One region of the Rhizobium tropici CIAT 899 genome, then DNA from elsewhere that is predicted to be linked to it. Evidence: riboswitches for the same ligand, from Rfam matches in the RefSeq annotation. Region 1 holds a riboswitch; the other holds the start of a gene.
The links. Region 1 has a riboswitch for S-adenosylmethionine ahead of RTCIAT899_RS02890 (O-succinylhomoserine sulfhydrylase). Riboswitches for the same ligand answer to the same signal wherever they lie in the genome.
Positions count from the first base shown of each region.

Region 2: linked by a shared signal. The riboswitch ahead of metA (homoserine O-acetyltransferase MetA) and the one ahead of RTCIAT899_RS02890 (O-succinylhomoserine sulfhydrylase) in region 1 are both predicted to bind S-adenosylmethionine.

Region 1 covers NC_020059.1:588,170-591,577, forward strand. The annotation lists gene RTCIAT899_RS02885 (DNA helicase) at 246-959, shown strand; gene RTCIAT899_RS02890 (O-succinylhomoserine sulfhydrylase) at 1,024-2,211, opposite strand; SAM riboswitch at 2,255-2,333, opposite strand; gene RTCIAT899_RS02895 (2'-deoxycytidine 5'-triphosphate deaminase) at 2,406-3,408, shown strand, end outside.
Region 2 covers NC_020059.1:3,627,752-3,631,159, forward strand. The annotation lists gene RTCIAT899_RS17740 (ABC transporter ATP-binding protein/permease) at 1-52, opposite strand, end outside; gene RTCIAT899_RS17745 (AAA family ATPase) at 216-1,058, shown strand; gene RTCIAT899_RS17750 (NUDIX hydrolase) at 1,058-1,480, shown strand; SAM riboswitch at 1,561-1,638, shown strand; gene metA (homoserine O-acetyltransferase MetA) at 1,687-2,613, shown strand; gene RTCIAT899_RS17760 (vWA domain-containing protein) at 2,617-3,408, shown strand, end outside.

The DNA of each region.
Region 1 (3,408 bases):
GATCGCCCGGCATCAAAACCTCCGGACCACATAACCCCTGTTCCTTTTATATGTTCCTCTTGCAGGACTTGCATGAGATTCCCCTGCAGGAGGATTTCGGCTATCATCTGATTCTGGCATCGCCCATGCCTCCCCCCTCCATTCGGGAAAGTATATTTCATGCAGGGCCGTCGATATCCAAACCGACTGTTTGAGCGCCTGGCATAAGGAGGGGTTGCGGTCATTGCTCGCAATAGGAGGTTTATATGAGGCTTTCTGCCCCTGTTTATCATTTGAAACGTAAGGCGAGGCTCCTGTCCCGCCAGCAGAACATCCCCTTGCACGCCGCGCTGGATCGCGTCGCGGCCGTCGAGGGTTTCGCAGGCTGGAGTTTGCTTGCAAGCAAAACGAACTCAGCCGTGCCCGTCGGCGAGCTGTATTCGCGTTTAAGCCCGGGCGATCTGGTGCTGATCGGCGCACGGCGCGGTCACGGCAAGACCCTGATGAGCCTGAGGCTCGCCGTCGAAGCCATGAAGGCTGGCAATCGCGGTGTCTTCTTCACGTTGGAGGACACGGAAAAGGTCGTTCTGGACCGTTTTCCGGTCATCGGTGCCGATCATGCGGAATTTGCTGATCTATTCGAGTTCGACAATTCGGACGCCATCAGCGCCGAATATATCGTGGAGAGGCTGGCTCAGGCATCGCCTGGCACGCTGGCCGTGGTCGATTATCTGCAGCTGCTGGATCAGAAGCGGGAGAATCCGGAACTAATGATCCAGGTTCGGATATTGAAGACGTTTGCACGCGCCAGAGGCGTTATCGTCGTCTTCATCTCGCAGATCGACCGTTCCTACGACCCCGCGTTGAAGCCCGTGCCCGATCTTGCGGATGTTCGCCTGCCGAATCCGCTGGATCTCAAATTGTTCGACAAGATGGTCTTCCTGAACAACGGCCTGGTCGAATTCAAGGTCGCCAGCTGACGAGCTGCCAATTGTCTAAAGGCAATCGAGCCGTCCGGAGAAAATCCGGGCGGCTCGACCGATATCAGGCGGAAACCTGCTCGAGAGCGCGGGCGAAATCTTCGACCAGATCTGCGCTGTCCTCGATGCCGGCGGAGAAGCGCACGGTGCCCGGCGAAATGCCGAGTTCGGCGCGGGCTTCGTCGGTGAGGTTCTTGTGCGTCGTGGTGGCCGGATGCGTGATCAGGCTCTTCGAGTCGCCGAGATTGTTGGAGATCTTCACGATCTCAAGCGCGTTCTGCAGCTTGAAGGCCGCTTCCTTGCCACCCTTCAGCTCGAAGGCGACCAGCGTCGAGCCGCCGCTCATCTGCTTGGCGATGATCTCGGCCTGCGGATGGTCCTTGCGGCCGGGATAGATCACGCGGGCGACCTTGTTGGTCTGCTCGGCGAGGAAATCGGCAATCTTGGAGGCATTCGCCGTCTGCTGCGCAACGCGCAGCGGCAACGTCTCGATGCCCTTCAGCAGCGTCCATGCGGTAAACGGCGACATGGCCGGGCCGGTATGGCGGAAATAGTCCTGCAGGTTCTCGTCGATCCACTGCTTGTCGGAGAGGATGACGCCGCCGAGCGAACGGCCCTGGCCGTCGATATGCTTGGTGGCGGAATAGACGACGATGTGGGCGCCGAGTTCGAGCGGCTTCTGGAAGAGCGGCGTCGCAAAGACGTTATCGACCACGACCTTGGCGCCGATCTGGTTGGCGAGCTTGGCGACAGCTGATATATCGACCACTTCCAGCGTCGGATTGGTCGGGCTTTCGAGGAAGAAGACCTTGGTGTTCGGGCGGATGGCCTTTTCCCAGTTCTCGGTGAAACGACCATCGACCAGCGTGCATTCGATGCCGTATTTCGGCGCGAGCGTTTCGACCACCCAGCGGCAGGAGCCGAAGAGCGCACGGGCGGCAACGATATGATCGCCGGCCTTCAACTGGCAGAGGATGGCGGCAGAAACGGCGGCCATGCCCGAAGCTGTGGCGCGGGCGTCTTCAGCGCCTTCCAGAGCGCACATGCGCTTTTCGAACATGTCGTTGGTCGGGCTGCCGTAGCGGGCGTAGATGAAGCCATCCGTTTCGCCCTTGAAGCGGGCTTCCGCCGCTTCCGAGGTGTCATAGACGAAGCCCTGGGTCAGATAGATTGCTTCGGAGGTCTCGCCGAATTGCGAACGGAGTGTTCCGCCGTGAACGAGCTGGGTTGCGGGGCGCCAAGTCTTGCTCATGCCATCACCACTTTCAAAACAAAAAAACCGGTCGCAAAAGCAGACCGGTTCAACCCCGGTCTTTTTAGCCATTTGTTTAACGTGGCTGCAAGCCGACCGGCCAAATCACCACGGGATAAGTTGCAATACTGCCGTTGACGGCTTGCGTCAATTCCCTGAGTTTGGTTTTGTCTGCGGCAAATTATGAGAGAAGCATGATGGCTCGCAATACTGGAATTCTGGCCGACCGGGCCATTGCAGCGCTGTTTGAAGCAGGGCGGCTGACGAGCGAGAGAGAACTCGACGTCGATCAGATCCAGCCGGCAAGCCTTGATCTCAGGCTCGGCTCGCATGCTTTCCGTGTTCGCGCCAGCTTCATGCCCGGCCCCTCGCATCTGGTCGCCGACAAGCTCGACCGGCTAAAGCTGCATGTCGTCGATCTCTCCGAAGGCGCGGTGCTGGAAACCGGCTGCGTCTATATCGTGCCGTTGATGGAGCGCCTCGACCTGCCGGAAGATATGTCGGCATCGGCCAATCCGAAGAGCTCGACCGGACGTCTCGACATCTTCACCCGCGTCATCACCGACCGGGCGCAGGAGTTCGACAAGATCCCGGCCGGCTATTCCGGCCCGCTCTATCTGGAAATCAGCCCTCGCACCTTCCCGATCGTCGTGCGCCGTGGCTCGCGCCTGTCGCAGATCCGCTTCCGCGTCGGTCAGGCCCTGCTCACCGAGCCCGAGCTGCTGGCACTGCACGAGACCGAGACGCTGGTCGCCAGCAAGAAGCCGAACATCACCGGTGGCGGCATCGCCCTGTCGATCGATCTTGCCGGCGACAAGGAAGGCCTGATCGGCTATCGCGGCAAGCACCACACGGCCGTCGTGGACGTCGACAAGAAGGCCCAGCACGATATCTTCGATTTCTGGGAGCCGCTCTATAGCCGCGGCCGCACCGAGCTGATCCTCGATCCCGACGAATTCTACATCCTCGTTTCGCGCGAGGCGGTGCATGTTCCCCCGCATTTCGCCGCCGAGATGACGCCGTTCGATCCGCTGGTCGGCGAATTCCGCGTCCACTATGCCGGCTTCTTCGATCCTGGCTTCGGCCATGCACCGGCCGGCGGCCGCGGCAGCCGCGCCGTGCTCGAAGTGCGCAGCCACGAAGTGCCCTTCATCCTTGAGGACGGCCAGATCGTCGGCCGCCTGATCTACGAACACA
Region 2 (3,408 bases), 800 kb from region 1:
CGACCTGCTCGTTCCCCTGCCCATTCGGCTTGGCTTGCGTATCAACTGCCATCAGCACTTCCCTGCCACGCGTCCCGTCAGTTAATCATGAGCCGCCCTCATGTCCACCCTTGCAATAGATCGGTGGGATCACATTCCTATATACACGGTTTCGCGTCTTGAACCGAATAAGGCCAGCAATTAGCTTGCGCTTGAAAGATTGAGAAAGCCTTCCGATGCAATTTCAGGGAACTGCCGACTATATCGCCGACAAGGATCTGATGGTCGCCGTCAATGCCGCCATAAGGCTGGAGCGTCCGCTCCTCGTAAAGGGCGAACCCGGTACGGGCAAGACCGAACTCGCACGCCAGGTGGCCACCGCGCTCGGCCTTGACCTGATCGAGTGGAATGTCAAATCGACGACGAAGGCCCAGCAGGGTCTCTACGAATATGATGCGGTTTCGCGCCTGCGCGACAGCCAGCTCGGCGACATCAGAGTTCATGACGTCAGCAACTATATCCGTCAGGGCAAGCTTTGGCAGGCCTTCACCTCGCCGACGAAGTGCGTGCTGCTGATCGACGAGATCGACAAGGCCGATATCGAATTCCCGAACGACCTCCTGCAGGAACTCGACCGCATGGAGTTCCATGTCTACGAGACCGGCGAGACGATCCGGGCCGCGATCCGCCCGATCGTCATCATCACCTCGAACAATGAAAAGGAGCTGCCGGACGCCTTCCTGCGCCGCTGTTTCTTTCACTATATCCGTTTTCCCGACATGGAGACGCTGACGCGCATCGTAGAGGTGCACTATCCCGGCATCAAGCAGGCGCTCGTCCATGCGGCACTGACGCAATTCTTTGAAATCCGCGACGTGCCGGGCCTGAAGAAGAAGCCCTCGACCTCAGAAGCGCTCGATTGGATCCGCCTGCTGGTCGCAGACGATATCGAGCCGGAAACATTGCGCGCCGATGCGAAGAACGTATTGCCGAAACTCCATGGCGCGCTTCTGAAGAACGAGCAGGATGTGCACCTCTTCGAACGGCTGGCCTTCATGGCACGTGGGCAGGGAAGATAATGCAACCCGATGCCGTAAAGGTTTTGATCTATGCCGTTCGAGATGGGCATCTGCTTGTCTTCGATGAGCCAGACTTCCCCGACGTCCAGCTCCAGGTTCCTGGTGGCACTGTCGAATCCGGTGAGGACATTGTGGCGGCCGCAGGACGCGAATTCGAGGCGGAGACCGGTTTTGCGCCGCGCGAACTCCATCCGCTTGGCGTCCAAGATTATCGTTTCGAAAAGAACGGCCGCGATTACTATCACCAACGGCACTATTTCCGCTGCGGTATCTCCGAGCGAGCGCCTGCCACTTGGCTCCACCACGAAATGACGCCTTTCGACGGTGGCGACCCGATCGGCTTCCGCTTCTTCTGGCTACCGATCGAGACCGCCAGTAAGCGTCTCGGTCACGGCATGGAAGCTCTCATTGAACATCTGTAGGTCGTATCGGGCCTCTGGGCTCAGCCCCGGACTTTCCCCGACGCTTGCCCCATTGACCCGCGGAGATGTCGGGTTTATGAAATTCCCCTTGTGGTGATTTGGCCGGCCGGCTTGCAGCCACGTTAAATAATTCGCTAAAGGGCCGCGTGCGGACCGGTAGCGATTCATGATCGCGGCCGGTTTTTTTGTATTTGGCGAGTGAAAAGATGCCCATCAAGATTCCCGATACGCTCCCCGCGTTCGAAACCCTCCAGGACGAGGGTGTGCGGGTGATGACCGAAACGGTGGCGTTCCGTCAGGATATCCGCCCCCTTCAGATCGGGCTTCTCAACCTCATGCCGAACAAGATCAAGACCGAGATCCAGATGGCGCGCCTGGTCGGCGCATCGCCGCTGCAGGTGGAGTTTTCTCTGGTGCGCGTTGGCGGCCACAAGGCCAAGAACACCTCGCAGGAGCATCTGCTTGCTTTCTACGAGACGTGGGAGGAAGTGAAGCACCGCAAGTTCGACGGCTTCATCATAACCGGCGCGCCGATCGAGCTGCTGGAATATGAGGACGTCACCTACTGGAACGAGATGCAGGAGATCTTGGACTGGACGACGACCAACGTCCATTCGACGATGAACGTCTGCTGGGGCGCGATGGCGGCGATCTACCATTTCCACAAGGTGCCGAAATACACGCTGAAGGAAAAGGCCTTCGGCGTCTATCGTCACCAGAACCTGAAGCCCTCCTCGGTCTATCTCAACGGCTTCTCCGACGATTTCGCCATTCCGGTGTCCCGCTGGACGGAAGTGCGCCGCGCCGATATCGAAAAGGTGCCCGGCCTGGAAATACTGATGGACTCGAGCGAGATGGGCGTCTGCCTCGTGCATGAACGGGCCTGCAACCGACTCTACATGTTCAATCATGTGGAGTATGATTCCACCTCGCTGGCGGACGAGTATTTCCGGGATGTGAATTCGGGCGTGCCGATCAAGATGCCGCACAACTATTTCCCGCATAACGACCCGGAAATTCCTCCGCAGAACCGGTGGCGCAGCCACGCGCATCTGTTCTTCGGCAACTGGATCAACGAGATCTACCAGACCACGCCATATGATCTGGAGGAGATCGGCCAGGAAAGGATTTGAGGCTTGTTCATTCCCTTCTTCCTGAAGCTAAGGCAAGCGAAGGTTCCGGTGACGCTCCGGGAATTCCTGTCGCTGCTTGAGGGAATGGAAGAAGGGATTGCTGATTACGACGTCGAGGCCTTCTACTATCTGGCGCGCGCGACGCTGATCAAGGACGAGCGCTTCATCGACCGTTTCGACCAGGTCTTCGCCGATTACTTTCGCAGCGTCGAGGCGATCGGTGGCAATGCCGATGGAGAAGCGGTGGAGCCGACCGCTATTCCCGAAGAATGGCTGCGCAAGCTCGCCGAGCGACATCTGACGGAAGAGGAAAGACGGCAGATCGAGGCACTCGGCGGCTTCGACAAGCTGATGGAGACGCTGCGCGAGCGGCTGGCCGAGCAGAAGGGCCGGCATCAGGGCGGCTCGAAATGGATCGGCACGGCGGGCACCTCGCCCTTCGGCGCCTATGGCTACAATCCGGAAGGCGTGCGTATCGGCCAGGAAACCTCGCGCAATCGCCGCGCGGTAAAAGTCTGGGACCGGCGCGACTTCAGGAACCTCGATGACGGCGTAGAGCTTGGCACCCGCAATATCAAGGTGGCGCTGAAGCGCCTGCGCCGCTGGGTTCGCGAGGGGGCAGCCGAGGAACTGGATCTTTCCGGCACCATCCGCTCTACCGCCGAACATGGCTATCTCGATGTCCAGACACGGCCGGAGCGCCGCAACGCCGTCAAGCTTCTGATGTTCTTCGATGTCGGCGGCTCGATGGACGACCATATCCGCGTCGTCGAAGAACTCTTCTCCGCCGCCCGC